Regions from separate parts of the Brevibacillus sp. BC25 genome, predicted to be linked through region 3. Evidence: riboswitches for the same ligand, from Rfam matches in the RefSeq annotation. Region 3 holds a riboswitch; each other region holds the start of a gene.
What was found. Region 3 has a riboswitch for cyclic di-AMP ahead of PMI05_RS27225 (glycine betaine/L-proline ABC transporter ATP-binding protein). Riboswitches for the same ligand answer to the same signal wherever they lie in the genome.
Positions count from the first base shown of each region.

Region 1 (5,201 bases), on a different contig from region 3:
AATCATTACGAACGAACTGGTAAGCCGTTTGGGAGAACGCATTAAAAGAGTCTATCATGATTGATCTCTGGACGAAATTTGGGATAGGGAGTGGTTCATTTTTTCCATGGTGAAGAGGAGACATAGTTTTCGTTCCAAAATGCTTGGGCTTCTTGGGCTTGGCATGCTTCTGGCCGGTATCATAACCTTTCTGCTCTATAAAGTACTCCAGTTTTACTATCGGATGGAGGTTAAGTACGAAGATCCGCTCGCCCAGGTTCGCCGTTTCATCAGGGAGATGGGGGATATCAATTTCTTTTTGCTTGTCTTTGCTCCCATTGCGATCTTGTATTTCTATCTCCTGACCAAACGGTATGCGGGCTACTTTCGGGAGATTTCCACGGGCATTCATTATCTCGCCAGTGGAGACTTTACACGGCATGTCCATATTCCATCCAATGATGAGTTCGCAGATATCGCCAAGGATATCAATCTGGCAAGTGAAATGCTGCAAAAGGCGGTAGAAAGAGGAGATTTCGCTGAAAGCAGCAAGGATCAGCTTGTTTTGAATCTGGCGCACGATTTACGCACACCGCTGACATCCGTACTGGGTTATTTAGATTTAGTTTTACGAGACGAGCAGATGCCAAAAGAACAAATGCGGCATTATGCGACGATTGCTTTTACCAAGTCGCAACGATTGGAAAAGCTGATTGATGAGCTCTTCGAAATTACGAGAATGAATTACGGCATGGTCAACCTCGAGCAAAAGGTTATTGATTTGAGTGAATTGCTTGTTCAGTTAAATGAAGAGATGTATCCTTCCTTTGAGAAAAATGAGCTGGTCGCGCGGTGTACGATTGCTGCTCATTTAGTGATCGTGGGAAATGGGGAGCTTTTGGCGCGCGTCTTTGAGAATATCCTGACCAACGCGATACGCTATGGAGGAGATGGCCAGTTTATCGATTTGAACGCTTATCGTGAGGACGATGAAGTGGTAGTACAAATCATGAATTACGGTAACCAGATACCTGAGGATGCGCTACCGCATATTTTTGAAATGTTTTTTACGGGCGATAAAGCGCGAACGCATCAAGGGGGAGGCACAGGACTCGGCCTGTTTATTGCAAAAAATATCGTCGAGAAGCATCGGGGAACGATTTCAGTCCAAAGTGATTTTATTCGAACGTGTTTTGAGGTCAGGTTGCCGTATGGATGAAATGATGGCAATAAAAAAATGGAGACGCTTCAATGTCTCCATTTTTTTATTGCATAATTCATGGGGATTTGAAATTTTGGTAGAATATTCCTGCAACGAAACAAATTAATTTTTGGTGGTTAGTTATGAATAAATACACATGGACATTGATAGGTGCGGTAATTGTTGCTGGAATATCATTGGCTACTTGGGCTGGGGCCATTAACCAAGGGGATAAGGAAGCATTACAGGCATATAAAAAGATGGAACAGGCACGTAACCAAGAGAACAATCCCTTAAGCAAATCGAGTAGGAATGTAACCCGGAAGAGAATGAAGTAAAAGGTAAGCTGTTGGCTTTTCACGGAGATAGATAGATGTTCAAGGGCCACTCCAGACAAGGCTGGGAAAAAACAAGAAAGCCGGGTCCCCACTAGAGGACTCGGCATTTATATCCAATTTCATTATCCGATGAATTCTTGTACCCAGTATCCATTCACAAAGCCTACACCGATTTTGGTGAAGGAAGGATTCATGATGTTTTGACGGTGTCCTTCACTGTTCATCCATTGGTTCATGACTTCCTCAGCGGTGCGTTGACCCATGGCGATGTTCTCACCCGCGGTCATAGAAGATACTCCGAATTGTTTCATCATGTCAAATGGAGAGCCATACGTAGGGCTTGTATGGTCAAAGTAGTTGTTGTTGGACATATCAGCCGCTTTTGCTTGTGCAACTTTGTTCAGGGAAGCATCCAGTTCCACTGGCTTCAGACCTGCTTTTGCACGCTCTTGGTTTACCAAATCAGTTACTTGCTTCCCAACAGAGGAAGCATCCACTTGTTGGTTAGCTTGTTTTACTGGCTGTTGAGCTGGCTGCTGTTGATTCGCTGGTGCTGCGTAAGGTGCTTGCATTTGCGGTTGGACAGGTTGCATATATGGTTGATACCCGTATTGCGGACATGTGGTAGCGGCAGAAGCTGTGTTAGAAAAGCCGGAAAGAACAAATCCCAATCCCAATGTCGCGATTGCAATAGTACCAAGGCGTTTCATATTCACATCGTCTCCTTTTTTTGGCCTACGAGGTTAGTTGACGGATTCGGATTGAGGAAACAACCCTACGCACTTTGGCGATTCACCCCATGCAGATCTCTCATCTGCAAGTAAAAAAGATCCCCCGCACTTCCATTCGAGAGGAAGTTTCGGCTGTTTTGTTTGGCATGACCTAGAATAACAGAGATTCACTGGTGAAAGAAACCCGTAAAATTTGGTAGGATTAATAAGAATATCTCTTGTTTTATTGAGAGGCTGGAGTCCGACACTCACTTGTCTTGCATCGGCAACGCCAGACCGCTCGAACAAGCGCTTCAGCATGCAACTACTGAAATGCTCTCCTTGCTAGTCGAAGACTATGGGCTCTCGGTAAATGAAGCAAGCCTGCTGCTCGGCCAAGTCGTCGAATATAAGGTGGCCAACGTGTTCAATCCCGCTTACAGTGTCGCCTGTAAAATTCCAAAAGCATATTTACCTGTTCGCAAATCCTAGCTGCTCAATCGCTTAAGTGGGGTCTGACGTTAAAGATGAGTCAGAAAAAGGGATGCGCATATGATCGGCGGCTGCTCCGAATTCTTCCCGAGTTGATTCAGCATACCTCATAGACAGTGCAGGTGGATAGGGCCTCTTATGCGAGGCTCCTTTTTTTATTGTTTTTCGTTAGTCAGGAAGTGACGAGTTTGTATAAAGCTGGTCGTAGAGAATGTGTATTGAGCATGCAATCCAATTTGGGGTAAAATTTACTCAAGTGAGATGATAATGATTATCACTATAAATCAACGAATTGTTTTGCTACAAAACATAAAACTTTTTGGAGTGAATTTAATCATGGCAAGATCGGGATTTATGAAAACAGGATGGATATCGCTTATAACGGCAGCAATGATTACGGTGACAGGTTGCGGCTCGACAGGCGATCAAGCTGTGGCCACGGTGACTACCGATCAGCCTGCACAGGCAACGGCAGCGCCAAGCGAAGCTCCGCCTCAGACGGAAACGCGCGTCGTAACCGATGGCTTCGGAGAGGTAGAGATTCCGACAAATCCAAAGCGAATCTCAGCTCTTTATCGTGAAGATTATTTGGTTGCGCTTGGGGTAACGCCTATTGTGCAATATTATAACCCGATGTGGGGCAAGCAGGATTATTTGAAGCTGGAAGTGCCGTTGTTCGATGTGACCGGCAGCATCGAAGCTATGCTTGTGTCCGAGCCGGACTTGATCATCGGCGCCGGAGAGGTCGATGTAGCACAATACGCGCTCTATTCCAAGGTTGCGCCGACGTTCCGCTTGCCGGACGACGTACTTGCGGATTCGCGCAAAACATTACCTTAATCGCCGAATTGCTTGGTCTCAGCGACAAGGCGGAGCAGGTTCTTGCCGATTACGAAGCCCGTATTGTCGATGTGAAGGCGAAGCTGAACGCGGCGATCGGCGATGAGAAGCTTGTTGTTCTGCGGATGAACGTCGTAGATAAATCGATTAATATTTTCGGTATTCATAACACGTTTGTCGGACAAATCTTGTATGAGGATCTTGGGCTGAAGGCGCCGGGGTTCGCCGAGGCGATGACGGAGGGCAATATCGTCTTGTCGAAGGAGGTCATTCCAGAGCTTGACGCGGACCATATTATTTTGCTTCCGTCCAACGGGACGTGGGAGGATGAGAGCAACACGAAAGCGCTTGAGGAAATGAAGGCAGATCCGTTATGGCAGACCGTTCCTGCATTTAAGAACGGCCATGTATATCCCGTAGAGAGATCGTATTGGCAGACGGGAGCCATTACGGCAAACGGGTTGAAGATGGATGATTTACTTCGATTACTGGCTTCTTAGCAGGAAATAAGAGTGATTAAGTTCATTGGCGGGACTCATCGCCATAATTGAGAAAGAGCCACTTTTCAACGAAGGTTGATGGGTGGCTCGATTTGATTTACACTATATTCATTGAGAATGAATATCAATTAAAAGGCGGTTGATAGTAACGATGGATATTGAACAGCGCAAACAAGCTGGGACTGCTCCTTTAGTCCAATATGCGCTGCGATCGATCCGCTTAGTCGTTGCGGGCGAGCAAGCAGAAATGAGTGATTTGGACAGCAGCGATAGAAACGATAAGGAAAGCTTTGAACTGCTCATTATAATGAGCGGGACGGGACAAGGAAAATGCTATTTGCAGGGGCCAGGAAGATCTTTATATGTTGATCAAGAGGTTATGAGCTGCAGCTATTACCGAGTGTGCTTCGTAACGAGCGGCTATGAAGCAGCTTCGAGCTTGCTGCCGGATAAGCAAGAGCTTGCCTGCGCACCCTTCGCGAAGACGATGGAGCTGCTTGATGAGTTATATGGACTCCGCGGGGCGAGCGACGAGCTCGAGCTGTTCCAACGATTTGTGAGATTTCAAGAGCTGCTGCTCTTTCTATTCCGCCAAAATGCACCTGCAGCCGAGGATAAGGGAACGGATATCGAGCGGAATGGGGTAGAGCTTAGCATACGGCATATTCATCAGTATTACCGTGAGCTTCTGAACTTGGAGGAGCTGTCCTCCCTCGCAGGCATTGATCGCTGGAAGTATACCCGTCTGTTCAAAGAGGCTACGGGTCAAGTACCGCTTCAGTACTTGAATGAAGTACGGATTAATCAAGCCAAGAAGTGGCTGGCAAGCGCCGATGACAAGCTGCTCGATATTGCGCTGAATGCAGGTTTCAACAATGAATATTATTTCAATCGTCGTTTCAAGCAGACGGTAGGCATATCGCCCGGACAATACCGTCGCAGCCGCAAGGGACAGCTTAGAGTAGTAGCGCCGTATTTGGAGGATTTCATAGTCTCGCTGGATATGCAGCCTATCGCCCAGTATTGGCATGCGAAATGGGGAAAACAAGACTATCTAGGCTTAGACCATATTCCGACGTTCGACGAGAACGGCGGCAACTTTGACGCGCTTTCCGGTTATAAGCCGGATTTGATATTGCTT
Region 1 covers NZ_AKIX01000016.1:27,566-32,766, forward strand. The annotation lists gene vanT (serine racemase VanT catalytic subunit) at 1-64, shown strand, start outside; gene PMI05_RS03540 (cell wall metabolism sensor histidine kinase WalK) at 107-1,198, shown strand; gene PMI05_RS03545 (hypothetical protein) at 1,324-1,518, shown strand; gene PMI05_RS03550 (CAP domain-containing protein) at 1,641-2,228, opposite strand; cyclic di-AMP (ydaO/yuaA leader) riboswitch at 2,236-2,393, opposite strand; gene PMI05_RS03555 (hypothetical protein) at 2,502-2,720, shown strand; gene PMI05_RS31245 (hypothetical protein) at 3,057-3,560, shown strand; gene PMI05_RS31250 (ABC transporter substrate-binding protein) at 3,569-4,060, shown strand; gene PMI05_RS03565 (helix-turn-helix domain-containing protein) at 4,212-5,201, shown strand, end outside.
Region 1: another riboswitch for cyclic di-AMP. It lies ahead of PMI05_RS03550 (CAP domain-containing protein); the one in region 3 lies ahead of PMI05_RS27225 (glycine betaine/L-proline ABC transporter ATP-binding protein).

Region 2 (5,201 bases), on a different contig from region 3:
GTATCGGAGTAAGAGAAGGTCCTTCCTTGCAGTAGCTTGTCATCAGAAAAATCAAGTCCATCCACTAAAACACCTGTCCCAAAAGCTGCTTGCTCGACCTCTGCAAAATAGTTATCCGGGTTTTTATTCAATACCATTTTACCTACAGGAAGAAACGGGAATTGATCTTCGGGCCATATTTTCGTTGGATCAAGCGGATCAAAATCGAGCTCTGGGTGATCGTCATCACTCATGATCTGGACGCACATTTCCCACTCCGGATATTCTCCTCGTTCAATCGCTTCATACAAGTCTTGTGTGGCATGATTAAAGTTTTTCCCTTGGATCTCTTCCGCCTGTTTTTGTGTCAAATTTTTAATCCCTTGCGTTAATGGCTGCCAATGATATTTGACCAGGACCGCATTTCCTTCGTGGTTAACCCACTTGTACGTGTTTACGCCAGAGCCTTGCATTTGCCGATAGTTCGCCGGTATCCCCCACGGGGAGAACAAAAACGTGATCATATGCATGGCCTCAGGCGTGTTCGAGATAAAGTCAAAGATCCGTTCCACGTCTTGAATGTTTGTGACAGGATCAGGCTTGAACGCATGTACAAGATCAGGAAACTTCATGGCATCCCGAATGAAAAAAACTTTGAGGTTATTGCCCACCAGATCCCAGTTCCCGTCCTCTGTATAAAACTTCACCGCGAACCCACGTGGATCGCGCAATGTCTCGGGCGAATGTGTGCCATGATTAACCGTAGAAAACCGTACAAACACAGGCGTTTTTTGCCCCCGCTCCGAAAACAATTTCGCCCTCGTGTACGTAGAAATCGGCTCATCTCCTACGGTTCCATACGCTTCAAAATAGCCATGTGCTCCTGCACCTCGGCTATGCACGACACGCTCAGGTGTTTTCTCCCGATCAAAATGTGTGATTTTTTCCAGAAAGTCGTAATTTTCCAGAACGGTTGGCCCGCGATTTCCAACGGTCCGCAAGTTCTGGTTGTCTGTGATCGGATGGCCTTGGCGATTCGTCAGGATATTTTCTTCTGACTGGTTGATGGACTTGCTCTTTTCATCCATATGAATCCTCCCTGTCCAGTTTTTCTCATATGTGGTTCATAACCATGGTTACCGAATGAGGGATTCTTTATGCGAAAAGACTAAATAGCTTCGTAAGCAAAATCATCGTTAAGCACTGGAACCGTGCAACTCTGATTCCATTCCGCAGCGAGTGCGACATCTTCCGGGTACCCCATGCTGATCAGTTCTTGTCCGGAAGCACATTTCTGCAAGTAAGCGGGAAGATGATCTTGGGCCGATCGGAAGGCTGCCACCGCCATTTCGGCCTCTGGTGACAATCGATATCCCTCCAATCCGTGAAGCAGCGCACCTGCCGCAATCATATCCTCAATAGCCGGTCGCAATGCTCCATTCCCCCACCTTTCACCGCAAGCGATGACCGTTACGATTCCTTTCTGCTGCTGTATGTATCTGGCGACGGATGGTGCATTTCGCAAGCATGCAGCGATTACCTTCGCACCTGTTTTCTTTGCCAGCACGGTACAGGTGGATCCGTTTGGCGAGGGTAACACCATTCTACTTCCCACCGGAATTGTTTTCAGACAGGCGGGTGAAAGGGAGATTGGTTCTCCGCGTTTTCCAGCGAGCAGCGCTGTTTTTTGATTAGCGAATGCTAAGGCTGACTCATCCTTTACCTGATAAGGATAGACGATACCTCCACGTCCCGTTACGATATCGACACACGTACTGAAGGAGAGCACATCGATAATGACGATCATATCCGATGCTGCCCCGACCTGTTCCACCCCTTCGTATCCCCAATCGAATCGTGCCGTATAGTCTAGTTGTGTGCATACAGGCATTTCCCCCAAAAACCTCCACCATCCTCTATCAAAAATAGTTACTCGTCCCCTTACGTTCGCCGTTACAAATCAAGGCAAGAAACAATATCGTATTATTGTCCCACTAGTTTACACAAGAATGGAGTGAACATGGATGTCTGAAATCGAATACGACGACGATCAAGGTAATACGGAAAAAAGAAATCACAAACGCCCAAGAAGAAATACTGTGAGAACGACTGGTATTTTGCAAAACAACCTCGCCCGTGCTCTCACCGCTCACCTCGACCTGGTAAATCTGAACACAGAAGAGGTTGAAGTACGTGTGCAAGTATTGAACTGGGGTAACGCAGTTACACAAACGAATCCAGTTAGCACCTTGCTTGACATCACCCAATTTATCCCTGCGAATACTCGCACTGCTTTCAATGCGCTGGTCCCCGCATCTTTCCACTATGAAGTTCGCCTTACTGTCGCAGAAAACAACGGAAATGTCCTTCTCACCACTTATGGCCGTACTACCATCGGCGGAGGTCAAGTTGTTGGTCTTTCAGTTCTTGACAGTCAATTCCAAACTGTCGAAATCGAAACTTGTATTTAACTATTTTGCACGAAGAAAATGAGGAATTATGGTGGGACGCCATAGTTCCTTTTTTAATCCATTCGCATGCAGGAAAAGGCGCTGGGGACTATCCCAACGCCTTTTTACTTTTAGGACCACGACAAAAAAACTGCCCTCGAAAGGACAGTTTCTTTTTAAAAGGAGACTTACAGTTTTACTACGTTCTCAGCTTGTGGGCCACGGTTGCCTTGAACGATGTTGAATTGAACTTTTTGACCTTCGTCCAAAGTTTTGAAACCGTCACCTTGGATTGCGCTGAAGTGTACGAATACATCGTCTCCGCCTTCTACTTGAATGAAACCGAAACCTTTTTCTGCGTTAAACCATTTTACTGTTCCGTTCGTTTGCATTTAAAAAAACCTCCAAAAATTCAATTTGAATATGCTAGTCATATATTTACCGAAGCAAATAAAGCTCACATATCATGAAGAAATACCAAATCATGTGCTATGATACGCCTTCATGATATGTGAATTTTACCTACTCAGCCAATATGCGAATGTCATAGGACGGAACTGCAAAATTAAAAACTAAACCTTTTGAAAACCTAAAACAATGAAAGCCCTTCCTCTCTTCCATCCTTGCGGCTCCGATGACCGCGCCAGTGTGAATCGGGGATTCAAAAATGTTATCCATCAGCATACAAATACACCTCGATGAATGATTAGGTATCAATTTTTCAAGTAGCAACCTCATTCTACCATGGTTGTCCAATAAAAGCAACCGTTCACCCTTATACTGGGAAGGCGATACTCTGTTACAATAGCATTGGGAGGGATTTCATTGCATACTTTGACAACCATTCAATTATCCGAATTATTTCAAAAGAAAATGCCCGTACTTTTATTGGACGTACGCGACGCCGAAAAATTTATTTCTGGCAGCCTCGTTCATGAAAACGCTTCGACACGTAACGTCCCCTATCTTCTAATGAAAGAACAGGACAAGCCGTTCGATGAAGAAACCGAAAAACTTGCGCAAAATGTGCAGATTGTTACTGTATGTACAACAGGTAACAAAGCGCAAAAAGCTGCCGCTCTTCTTCGTGAGCATGGTTTTCAAGCAAATGCATTGGAAGGCGGCTTAACCGCATGGAAGGAACAATCAAACGAATCGAAATGAGCCTAATTTATCAACGCTTCTAGCTATTTGCCATATATTACTCCTTTATTTCGATTGGGATTGTCTGATATCGTTGTTCATGCCAAACGAAATAAGCCGAGACTTCCTCTTGAAAAGGAAGTGCGGGGGACTTTTTTGTGGATGAGATATTCCACATTGGGGTGAATCGCCGAGCTGGCGTAGGGTTGTTTCCTCAATCCGAATCCGACAACTAACCTCGTAGGCAAAAAAAAGGAGAGATTTGTTTAATGAAACGTTTTGGTTCTGTTACAATCGCGATGACTCTTGGTCTGGGCTTGGCTCTAACAGGCTTCGCTACTTCTGCTTCGGCTGCTTCTAATTGCCCTGTTCCTGGCGGACAATTCCAATATTATATGCCACAATTCCAAAAAGCTCCAAATTCCCAGCAATTTTGGAACTTCTTTCAACAAAAACAAGGCTTTGCCCCTGGACAATCAATGCCAGTACAACAGCCAATGACACCGATGCAACCAGCAAAGCCGGTACAACCAGCGCCTGTCCAACCAGCTCCAGTTCAAGCTGCACCAGCGCAACCTAGCAATAACGTCACTCAACCTGCCGCTCCAGTAAATCAAGCGGATCAAGGAAAAACTGGTGATTTTGCGAAACAAGTCGCGGATTTGGTGAACCAAGAACGTGCAAAAGCAGGTCTCAAGCCTGTTCAAATGGATGCAGCGCTGTCCAAAGTAGCGTTGGCAAAAGCACAAGATATGTCTGCTAACAACTATTTTGACCACAACAGCCCAACGTACGGTTCCCCATTTGACATGATGAAGCAGTATGGCATTCAGTACTCGACTGCAGGTGAGAATATCGCCATGGGTCAACAGAGTCCACAAGAAGTTATGCAACAATGGATGAATAGTGAAGGTCACCGCCAAAACATTATGAACCCTGCGTTCACAAAAATTGGTGTAGGCTTCACAAATGGCTACTGGGTACAAGAATTTATCGGATAGAACGCATTGCATGAAACGAAAAGCCGGTGTCTCTTAATCGAGACCCGGCTTTTTCGTGTAGGCATTATTCCTGCTGTGCTTCGGATGCCTGCTTATTGGGGGTACAACAGCAGCTATCCTGCTCATTTACCAAAGCGACGTCCTTTTGATGCATTTTTTGCTTGGTTGGGTAAGCAGATACTTGCTGCAGCTCGGCATTGACATCAGACGATTGGTTCATCCGTATGGCCCCCTTGCCGTTTTTTTGTGGTGCATCCCTAGTATGCTCGCGGTTGTAAACGACTCATTCCTAAGGAACACTGGAAGCACATACAAATGAACCTATCTGCTAATGATATGTTCAAGGTCTTTTAAGGCAGCCGCTGCTGCCGCGACAGGATCCGATTTTCCTCCAACGACCAATAAATCCCCCATGACATCTGTTTCTACCCGTATGGCTTTTGTCGTACCTGATACAGATGCAAATGGATGGGTAAGATCTACTGCACACAGTTCCACTGCTACAGAAAGCGTGCCATTCGCTTCCTTTTGGATGCTTCCGATCAGCTTGGGAATCTTCGTATGCTTCTTCCACGTCTCGATTTGTAACGCGGTTATTTCGCTAATACTTGCGCGTGCGATATCGGTC
Region 2 covers NZ_AKIX01000128.1:189,813-195,013, forward strand. The annotation lists gene PMI05_RS28055 (catalase) at 1-1,067, opposite strand, end outside; gene PMI05_RS28060 (2-phosphosulfolactate phosphatase) at 1,148-1,870, opposite strand; gene PMI05_RS28065 (hypothetical protein) at 2,004-2,450, shown strand; gene PMI05_RS28070 (cold-shock protein) at 2,618-2,821, opposite strand; gene PMI05_RS28075 (rhodanese-like domain-containing protein) at 3,255-3,593, shown strand; cyclic di-AMP (ydaO/yuaA leader) riboswitch at 3,678-3,834, shown strand; gene PMI05_RS28080 (CAP domain-containing protein) at 3,842-4,573, shown strand; gene PMI05_RS31210 (hypothetical protein) at 4,638-4,793, opposite strand; gene PMI05_RS28085 (homoserine dehydrogenase) at 4,895-5,201, opposite strand, start outside.
Region 2: another riboswitch for cyclic di-AMP. It lies ahead of PMI05_RS28080 (CAP domain-containing protein); the one in region 3 lies ahead of PMI05_RS27225 (glycine betaine/L-proline ABC transporter ATP-binding protein).

Region 3 (5,201 bases):
TCGAGCTTTTCTCCTAGCGCGTTGTCCGACGTCTCGGAAGGAATAGGACCGATCACCGTTGCTGTCGGTATTTGTGTGTTTGTGTTTTGACTGGAGCAGCCTGCAAGCCAAGCTGTCGCTCCCATCATCACTGCCAGTAAAGCTGGAACCGTTTTGTTCATCATGTATTTCTCTCCTTTTTTCCTGCATGTTGAGTAAGCCGATCCAAGACGATAGCGATTATCACGATGGACAGCCCCGCCTCGAATCCTCTTCCTATATCCACTTGCGAAACGGCACGATATACGTCTGCACCCAAGCCTTTCGCCCCGATCATAGCCGCTATGACCACCATCGACAGAGCGAGCATGATGCACTGATTAACTCCCGCCAAGATCGTGGATTTCGCATACGGCAGTTGTACTTTCACGAGCTTTTGCCAGCCAGTTGCTCCAAAGGCGTCCGCCGCTTCCTCCATTTCCGCTGGGACCTGACGTATGCCTAAGTTCGTGAGACGCACGATTGGCGGCAAAGCAAAAATAACGGAGGCAATGACTCCCGGCACCTCGCCCAAGCCGAAGAAAAAGATCGCGGGAATCAAATAAACGAACGCTGGCATCGTCTGCATCAAATCCAGTACTGGCGTGACCAGATTGCGAAACGTATCGTGTCTCGCGCAAAGAATGCCCACCGGAATCCCGATAGCGATCGAAATCATGGTGGCACTGAGGACGAGTCCCAATGTCTCCATCGTTTCATCCCAGTACCCCAAGTTGTGGATGAGAGAAAGTCCGATAACCGTAAAGACCATGGACGCTCTCCCTGCAAAAACCCACGCAGCGGCCCCTAGCAGCAAGATGAGAATCAGCGAAGGTATCTCTGCCAAAACCGTGGAACAGTAAGTCACCATCGTGGAAATGACGATAGACACTGGATCAAACAATACCCCTTTGTACTGGCCCAGCACCTCCACGAACCCTTCCATCCATTCACCAATCGGCAGCTTAGGCACGACGTCCATCACTCATCACCTCTGCTCTCTGGTGCTCTTGGACATTGACTTTGCCTACCAGCCCGCCTAACACCGCTCCTTTTACGATGACACCCAACAAACGCTGCTGCTCGCCCACTACAGCAATCGGGACATGCAGATCTGCCATCATCGGAAACAAACTGTGCAGACGTGCGTCAGGTGAAACGGTAGGGAGGTCAGTTTTCATGATCGTCTCCAGCGAATCCCCCGTACTGATCGCGAGTGATACGTCATACGCCGTAATCAAGCCGAGCAGTGTGCGCTTTTTGTCCACGACGTACAAGCTGGACACGCCGTTATCCATCATAAGTTGCAGTGCCACTCGAGCCCCTTTGTCAGGCGTGATTGCTTCTGCCCGTTTCATCACATTTTCAGCAACGAGGACCCTGGACAGGTCGGCATCCTCCACGAACTTCCGCACGAATTCATCCGCTGGGTCTGCCATGATTTCTTCCGGGCGGCCGATCTGAATGATCTGCCCGTCTTTCATAAAGGCAATCCGATCGCCCAGTCGCAACGCCTCGTGCAAGTCATGTGTAATGAACAGGATCGTCTTTTTCATCGTCATCTGAAGCTCCAGCAGTTCATCCTGCATGTCTTTTCGAATGAGCGGGTCCAGTGCACTGAATGCTTCGTCCATCAAGAGAATATCTGGATGATTAGCCAACGCCCGCGCCAATCCGACCCGCTGGCGCATCCCTCCGCTCAATTGATCCGGGTACGCATTTTCCCACTCGGTTAATCCAACGAGCTTGAGCGCTTCCCGTGATTTTTCTTGCCGGAGCCCTGGTGGTATTTGTTGAATCTCCAATCCAAACTCGACGTTTTCTCGTACCGTCCGCTGCGGAAACAGGGCAAAGTTTTGGAAAACCATCCCGAGCTTCTTCCTTCGCACCTCGCGTAAAGCCGTTGCCTTCATGTCCACGATCTCTTCCCCATCGATCTCGATGCTTCCGCTCGTTGGGTCAATTAGTCGATTACACAGTCGGATTAAGGTGGATTTGCCGCTGCCTGACAGGCCCATGATGACGAAGATTTCACCTTCCTCGACTTCAAAGCTGACCTGATTTACCCCGATAGACTGGCCCGTTTGCTTGTAAATTTGTTCTTTTGTACGTCCTTCCTCCAGCAGCTTCAAGGCCAGCTCGGGCTGCTTGCCGAACACTTTTGTCAGTTGATGGACTTTCATTTTGGGCATGGTATCCCTCATCCTTTGTTTTTTCGTAAATGTAAAAAGCCCGCGAAGTTTCCACACTCCAGCAAAACCAAGGCACGCTTGATTTTTACTCGTGTTGAAAATCCGCAGGCTTACGTAATACCTGGCGTCCATTTTCAGGACTCCCTGTACTCTGTCTTCCTGATTTCGATTGTCAGCGGTTTATGTCGTACCAACTGCCTCCCAGCGATCCACACCATTTCCTTCACGACTGTATCGGCGTAAGCTGCTCGTCGGTATTGTCATAAAAAAATAGGCCGATCCATCCTTTTTCTCCAGAACAAAGGTCCCAAAGAAAAAGCCTGCATCGGCCTATCACACGCCCGCAAGGAATCCCCTTGTTGCGCATTATATGCCTAGACTTTATCCATCCATGACCTTCCCTGCTTTGGCCGACGAGGTTAGCTGACGGGTAGGATGGCAGAGAAGACATTTCCTCATCCCTCCTGATCACTCAGGATTAACCCCAAAAGATTGGTTCCCCCGCTTCCGAGAATCTCGGAACTAGGCCGTATGTGTTGTTTCTTATTGAATCGTGATTGTGATTTGAATTATACGCTTGCTTCCAGTTATTGTGAACGTTCGTTTAGCAAGGTTTTAACCGGATTACGGCTTTCTTTATGAGTCGGATTGAATTAGCTGTTGGTTGCTTATTCGATTGAAAGATTAGTGCGCTATACTCGCTGTTGTGGTGGGGAGGAAACAGGAGAAAACGCTCAGATTCTTGGAACCCCTGCGCGGGAGCATGGGGTGCCCGGCTCCGTGAAAAAAAGCGAAACCGCGTCCAAAGTTGACTGTTCAGGATGCGTCTCAGAGGTGGACGCTAAAGGCAGTTTCTCTTTTTTTCACTGCGCCTCGGTAGGTGTGTCCAAAGATCTTCGCTTATTTCTCCTGTTTCCTCTACGAGCTGTTGGGTTCCTACATGCTTTTTTAAAGACCTTTTGAATGCTACTTTCAAGATGAAAAAAGCGACTTGGGAAGAAGAACATTTCCAGTCCTAGCGCCTCTGGAGCCCTACCTAGCGGAGAAATGACTGGCGGGGGTTTTCAGCTTCAACCTCTGCGAATACATCTTCGAAACTCTACTTTTGAAGCGCTCCCGACATTCATTTCGCAGCGGACAGTCTAACCCCTTGCGGGGCGTAGGCCGAAGCGTAGACTGGAAATGGGCTTCTTCCCCTCCCCTACAGCCACTCCCTACCACGAAAGCAAAAAGCTCCCGCCTCATTGAATCAGGCAGGAGCTTTCATTTGTAATGGCTGGATGATTAAACGACGTCGTAGCCTTGGTCTTCGATTGCTTCTTTTACTGCGTCGAGAGTCAAGTTGCTCTCGTTGTAGGAAACCTCAACTTTTTTGTCAGCCAGGTTTACTTTGCCTTCTGCACCCAGTTCTTTCAATGTATTCTCGATGCGCGCTACGCATTTGTTGCAAGACATACCTTCTACGTTCAATGTGATATTTGTCATGATCAATCTCTCCTTAATTTTTATCGTGTATGAGTAAGGCGGACAAAGCCGCTTGTTACTGTTGTTATAGCTTCACTCTTTGCAATCTCAGAGCATTGAGTACAACGGATACGGAGCTGAAGGCCATTGCGGCACCGGCAAGCCATGGAGCGAGGAAGCCGATTGCAGCAATCGGGATGCCCAAAGTGTTGTAGGCCAATGCCCAGAACAGGTTTTGCTTGATGTTGCGGATGGTGCGTTTGCTCATCTCGATGGCGTCTGCGACACTGGTCAGTTCGCCACGCATCAGCGTAATATCTGCTGCTTCCATAGCGACATCTGTACCTGTACCGATTGCCATGCCGACGTCAGCGGTAGCGAGTGCTGGTGCATCGTTGATACCATCGCCGACCATCGCGACTTTTTTGCCTTGTGCTTGCAGTTTTTTCACTTCTGCGGCTTTGCCTTCAGGCAGGACTTCTGCGATGACGTGATCGATTCCTGCTTCACGGGCAATGGCCTCAGCAGTTTGACGGTTGTCACCGGTCATCATGATTACAGTCAATCCCATCGCTTTCATGCGCTGAACAGCTTGCTTGGAGGTTGGTTTGATCGTATCCGCTACGGCAATCAAGCCAGCGAGCTTGCCTTCGACGACTGCGAGCATCGCCGTTTTACCGGAGCGCTCCAGTGCCAGCATGGTATCAGACACTGATTGGTACGAAATTTGATGTTTTTCCAGTAAGCGGCGGGTACCGACGAGTACTTCTTTGCCAGCAACGGTTGCCCGGATACCGAAACCAGGAATGGCTTCAAATGAACCTGTATCGGACAGGGTGATTCCTTTATCTGCAATACCACGAACGATGGCTTGAGCCAATGGGTGCTCGGAGTTTTTCTCAGCGGCACCTACCAAAGAGAGTAGCTCTTGCTCTTCGATATCAATGGCGATGACGTCTGTCAGTTCTGGCTCGCCTTTGGTTACGGTCCCTGTTTTATCGAGGACGATCGTATCCAGGTGGTGAGCCGTCTCCAGATGCTCCCCGCCTTTGAACAGGATACCCAGCTCAGCTGCGCGTCCAGAGCCCGCCATGATCGAGGTCGGTGTAGCCAAACCGAGGGCGCACGGGCAAGCGATTACGAGTACAGCAATTGCTTTCTCCAAAGCCTCACCGAAGTTGCCAGGTATAACGAAGAAGTACCAGATCAAGAAGGTAAGAATAGCAATCCCTACTACGATTGGGACAAAAATCCCGGAGATGCTGTCAGCTACGCGCTGAATCGGTGCTTTTGTTCCTTGTGCTTCTTCCACTACTTTAATGATTTGTGCCAGAGCCGTTTCTTTTCCGACTTTGGTTGCTTGAACCTTCAAGAAGCCGTTTTTGTTCAAGGTGGCGCCGATAACGGTATCGCCTGCGGCTTTATCCACCGGAATACTTTCTCCAGTCAGCATAGATTCATCGACTGCGGACTGTCCTTCCATGACGATGCCATCGACAGGTACTTTGTCGCCCGGCTTCACGTGAA
Region 3 covers NZ_AKIX01000125.1:18,379-23,579, forward strand. The annotation lists gene PMI05_RS27215 (glycine betaine ABC transporter substrate-binding protein) at 1-164, opposite strand, end outside; gene PMI05_RS27220 (proline/glycine betaine ABC transporter permease) at 161-1,000, opposite strand; gene PMI05_RS27225 (glycine betaine/L-proline ABC transporter ATP-binding protein) at 984-2,210, opposite strand; cyclic di-AMP (ydaO/yuaA leader) riboswitch at 2,603-2,749, opposite strand; gene PMI05_RS27235 (copper ion binding protein) at 3,495-3,695, opposite strand; gene PMI05_RS27240 (heavy metal translocating P-type ATPase) at 3,760-5,201, opposite strand, start outside.

Region 4 (5,201 bases), on a different contig from region 3:
AGACATGCAAGTGATTGAGTTCAAAACGCCCCGAGGTCAGGTGATAATCTCCAATCAGAGAACTGCGGGAATCTTTTGGCAACGTGTCGTCAGGTGATGAAGACATTCCTTCGTGATGAGGAATTTTGCCACCAACTTGCTTCCATTTATTCCAGCTGTCTAACCAAGGACGTTCCTCTGTTGAAACCTTCATGTCACTCGGAACACTCGCATCACTTGTCATAATCGTCTCCGCAGCAGATGGGGTCCCTGTATCGCCCAAAGATTGATTCACACGGTGATCTCTTCTGCTGTTCTTGCCCCGAATCAATTGAAATCCGAAATAAATAAACACGATTGGCACTGCAATTTGGAACAAATCATCGATCCCGACACGAAACCACATATCCATCGCGATAATGGTCCCCAGGGAGAATAGAATCCCTCCGCCAATCCGATTTTTCTGCCCCCACAAACGAAGGCCGAAATAAATAAGAACCATCGGCCACAAATCAAAAAGACCGAACGAAATGATACCCAAACTGTCTAACAAAAGGCCGATTCCCGTAAAAATAATCAGGATACCAGCCAACATTTTGTGCAAACGGGACAGTTTCACAAAAGTCTCCTCTCTCACGCCCCATGCTGATCGTTTTCACTTTGACCATTACGACATGTATAGATGAATGCAGGCGGAATGTTCAACAGGGTAAAGTCGATCTTGACCCAGGAAAAACGATCCTGCAACTCAGCTTGGAGTTGTAGCGAATATTGGAATGTAATAAATAGGCCCCCTGGCTTCAGTACAGATTGAACTTCGTCCAGAATTGCTGCCCTCAGCTCTTGTGGAAAGTTGGCGAATGGCAGACCTGAGATAATGACATCTGCACCTGCAAGGTTCTGCTCCTCCAAGTAAGACCTAAGTTGAGTCGCTTCCTCCCTGATAGGAAGATCGGGAAAACGTGATTGAAGCATAGAGCGAAAATGGGAATCTCGTTCCACAAGCACATACTGTGTGCCGGGACGCAAGCGCTGATAGATCGTTTGGGTAAATGCCCCTGTACCAGGTCCCAGCTCCAGGATCACATCGGTTGAAGCCCAATCGACGCTTTTCAACATTTGCTCACATAAAAAACGAGAGCTGGGGATTATACTACCGACGCGTCCAGGCTCAGCGATAAACCGCCGCAAAAAGACCAAGAAGTCCTGCAAGAATCGTACCTCCTAGGGGAAAAGCAGCCTGATGTACACAGGCTGCCAAATTGACACAATCTATTCTACACCCAGTCCCCCAGTTCCTGTCGAATTAGGATTGTACTGGTTTTGCTACCGGTGTTTTTACTTCATTAATGGATGCTTTGATGCTGGCAAGTTCTGCATCGAGATCATCCTTTTCCAGTTCAGACAAAGCGTTCTCCCAAGCGCGGTCTGTTTGGCGCCATTGTCCACTCATTTGCGCTTCTGCTTCCATGCGCATGACTTTTTCTTCCATGCGGGCGAAGCCACGGCCTGCGGACGGATTACCGATACCGACAACTGCTTGATTGACTTGCTTTTGTGTACGAGCTACTTGTGCACGTGCCATCAGTGTGAACCTTTTCGCACGCATTTTATAGAACTCTTCCTTCAGCTCAGCCAGCTTCTCGCGCATTTGCGTGGCTGCCTCGGATGCTGATAGGTAGAGAGCTTCATATTCCGCTGCACGACCTTCGTACTGCTTCTTGTCAGCGAGTGCTCGACGAGCCAACTCGTCTTCTCCCTCAGTCAAAGCGAGCTTGACTTGACGATCGCGTTTTTCGATCAGAGCATTGGCTTCGTCCAATTGCTGGCGGAATTTCTTCTCCAGTGCAACCTGACGGGCAACTGCTACTTCAACTTGTCCGATTTCTACTTCCATATCACGCATATATTGATTCAGCATTACTACCGGATCTTCCATCGAATCCAATGCATCATTTACCGAAGCTACTGTCAGGTCACGCAAACGTTTAAAGATACTCATTATTTTTTCCTCCTCATCATATCACATCATATTGTTCATCCAAAAGACTCTTGCGACACAGTGTTATTGCGGTTACCAAAACGGTTATGGTCGTTTGGTTACGTTTCTCTCCCAAGCGTCTAGCGTATCTTCTTTTAATACTTTTTGGGCCCATTCACGCTCCCAAGCAGGTGGAGCTTGTTTAGGTTCTTGACTGGGACGCAGTAAGCGATATCCCAGATAAATCACCCCAATGGCCAGAAGTGCGTGAAATAGTAGGTCAAGCTTGCCAATCAACATCAGGAACCCGAATAGGAAGACTAGGATTCCCCAAAAGCGTGAACCGGTTTGTCCCATAATCTTTTTGGCACCGTATATCATGATCACACCGGGAATGATGAACCCGAGCAAGTCTCCGATATCGATACCCACCAGATCTAGAAGAACCAACCCACCGACTAGCAGCAGAACCAGCCCGAGTAGAACTTTGCCAGACCGTTCGCTCATTACTCGCTTACCTCCATTCGTTTTGCATGTGGTGCTTGTGGAACGTTATGCCCTTATTGTAGCCCTCGGTATAGGCTTCCCATAACGGGCGTGCGGTTGGTTTTTCCCTCCGTCCTTGGACGGAGACAATTTCCTGCCCTAATCGGACGAGCTGTCCCGCAAGGCAGAACAAGCGCGCGTCGAAAGGCGTCTTGCACTGTTGAACGAAAACGTTACAGCATTTGACGGTATTTTTGTGACGAATATGTGAACAATCGGATGAAAAAGAAGGAAAAGAAAGACTGACGTAGAATCTTCGTAAGAGTGCGTGTAAAAAAACATCGAAAAATAGCCGAATTCCGCTTGGCGGAAACGGGGGAACCACGTTTTTGGGGTGAATGGTTGCTACTCCTAGCAGCCTAGGGCGTCCTTTCGACCGAACCCTTCAGCTAACCTCGTAGGCTCACGAAGGGAGCAGTTTCTTTTGCGCAAGGTAGTTTTATCTTTATTTATGGCTGGAATGCTTGCTATGGGGGCAGGCGCTGCACATGCTGCTGAGGAGAATTCTCTCAATGAAGTAGTCAGCGACTTGTACGGTACCCCTTACAAATCTTCCGGCTCGTCCAAAAAGGGCTTTGACTGCTCCGGTTTCACGCGCTACGTATTTGATGCGTTAGGTGTAGACCTGCCTCACAATTCTGCTTCTCAGTACGAATTAGGTACAGAGGTAGCCAGAAAAGATTTGCAGCCAGGCGATCTCGTGTTCTTCAATACGAACGGTCGCAGCATTTCTCACGTGGGTATCTACATTGGAGACGGCACATTCGTGCACTCGGAATCTGGTCGTGGAGTCGTCAACACTAAGTTGAGCGATCCATACTACTGGAGCAAGCGTTATGTAGGCGCCAAGCGTCTCGGCGCTCCTGTTCTAGCGAAAGCAGAAACTCCGAAAAAGGAAAAAGCGGTGCAAGCTGCATCGTTGCCGGAAAAACCAGCTCAAAAATAGTCGTTCGGCAAAATAATAAAAGCCAGGGACACTACGTCTCTGGCTTTTTCTGACGAAACTTAGTACCTGGTCTAAAGAGGTACCCTCATATATTAGAACAACTTAATAACTTACGGGGTTTCTTCCCCTGATCAGGTCAAAGCATGTTATGATAGACAAGACCCATTCTTTGAATGGTATTCCTTATTAATAGAAGTAACTGGGGGTTTTCCGGTGAAAGATCACATTTTAATTGTCGATGACAATCTGGAGATTATTGAACTGCTAGAAGACATTTTGGAGAACGAGGGCTTCACCGTTTCCTCTGCAGAGAGTGGAGAAGATGCACTCTCCCTGCTCAGTCAAGGAGAGCGACCCAACCTGATCCTTTTGGATATTATGATGCCCAACATGAGTGGCTACGAGCTCTGTTCTCAAATTCGCCGTGAGTGGGATTTGCCTATACTGTTTCTCAGTGCAAAAGGAAAAGCGGTAGATAAGGTAGTCGGCTTCGAAATCGGCGCAGACGATTACATTACGAAGCCATTTGATACAGAAGAACTGCTCGCTCGCATTCGTGCCCACCTGCGTCGTTATGAGCGCATTCGCAAGCATACGGAGGAGCAGCCTGAGAAGGAAACAGCCTCTTCTCCGATTACGGTTTTGAAATTCAAGGACCTAGAAATTCATAAAGAAACGTATTCCGTTTATGTATGTAATCAAAAAATTGAGCTCTCTACCAAAGAATTTCAACTGCTCACATTCCTCGCAGAAAATGCGGGCATCGTCTTTACAAGAGAGCAAATCTATGACCGTGTCTGGGGATATGGTTATGGCTCGCTCAATACAGTGACCGTCCATATCAAAAACCTCCGTGAAAAGTTGGAAACAGAGCGTCAGTTCATTAAAACACAATGGGGGACAGGCTACGTATTCATCGGGGAGAAGCTTTAAATGAGCTTACGTAATAAAATTTTTCTCTCCTTCATTGCCTTGATCACACTCAACATCTTGTTGTTTAAATTTGTTTTTCAAGACATTATTGTCGCTCAACTCAAAAATGATCGGCATAATCAGTACCAGGCTGAGAAGGAAGCCGCAGAGAAGGTCATGCTCAATCAATTGCTTCTCGTCAGTAATTTCAAGGACCCAATCGAACGTTTGGAGCTTGAAAAGCAGTTGCCAGACGACGTGATGTACCGCATGCTCGTGAAGGATGCCAATGGAAACACCATCTACAGCAAAACATCACGCGCCTATAATTTGAAAATGCCTTCTCCCTCCTCATCAAACCGTGGCGATTCTGCCAAGCAAAATGACCTCAAAGTGGTAGCTGAGTACCATTTTCAGCAGGAGCCACCGCGTACAGGGGAGATCGTTGTTTATTTCTACACAGATGATTACGACATAATGGCTACGACAGGGGTTTCCATGATGCTTTGGTTTATTTACGGAAGCATTAGTCTGGTAGGATTGGTTCTACTCGCTTTGTTCGTTCGCTGGATACTACGGCCCGTGAACGAATTATCGCGCGTCACCCAAGAAATCCAGGAAGGGAAACGGTTAGTGACATTTACGTATCGATCGCATGACGAGTTTGGACAACTCTTTCGATATTTCGGGGATATGGTTGATGAGCTTCGCTTAGCGGAAGAAAGACAGGCTGAAATGATTGCTTCGATCGCCCACGACTTCCGCACACCACTCACCACGATCAAAGGGTATGCGTCATATATCGGCTCCGGTCGTGTGACGGATATGACCAAAATA
Region 4 covers NZ_AKIX01000039.1:180,005-185,205, forward strand. The annotation lists gene liaF (cell wall-active antibiotics response protein LiaF) at 1-598, opposite strand, end outside; gene PMI05_RS11865 (class I SAM-dependent methyltransferase) at 613-1,191, opposite strand; gene PMI05_RS11870 (PspA/IM30 family protein) at 1,286-1,981, opposite strand; gene PMI05_RS11875 (hypothetical protein) at 2,066-2,467, opposite strand; cyclic di-AMP (ydaO/yuaA leader) riboswitch at 2,787-2,926, shown strand; gene PMI05_RS11880 (C40 family peptidase) at 2,931-3,452, shown strand; gene PMI05_RS11885 (response regulator transcription factor) at 3,666-4,385, shown strand; gene PMI05_RS11890 (cell wall metabolism sensor histidine kinase WalK) at 4,386-5,201, shown strand, end outside.
Region 4: another riboswitch for cyclic di-AMP. It lies ahead of PMI05_RS11880 (C40 family peptidase); the one in region 3 lies ahead of PMI05_RS27225 (glycine betaine/L-proline ABC transporter ATP-binding protein).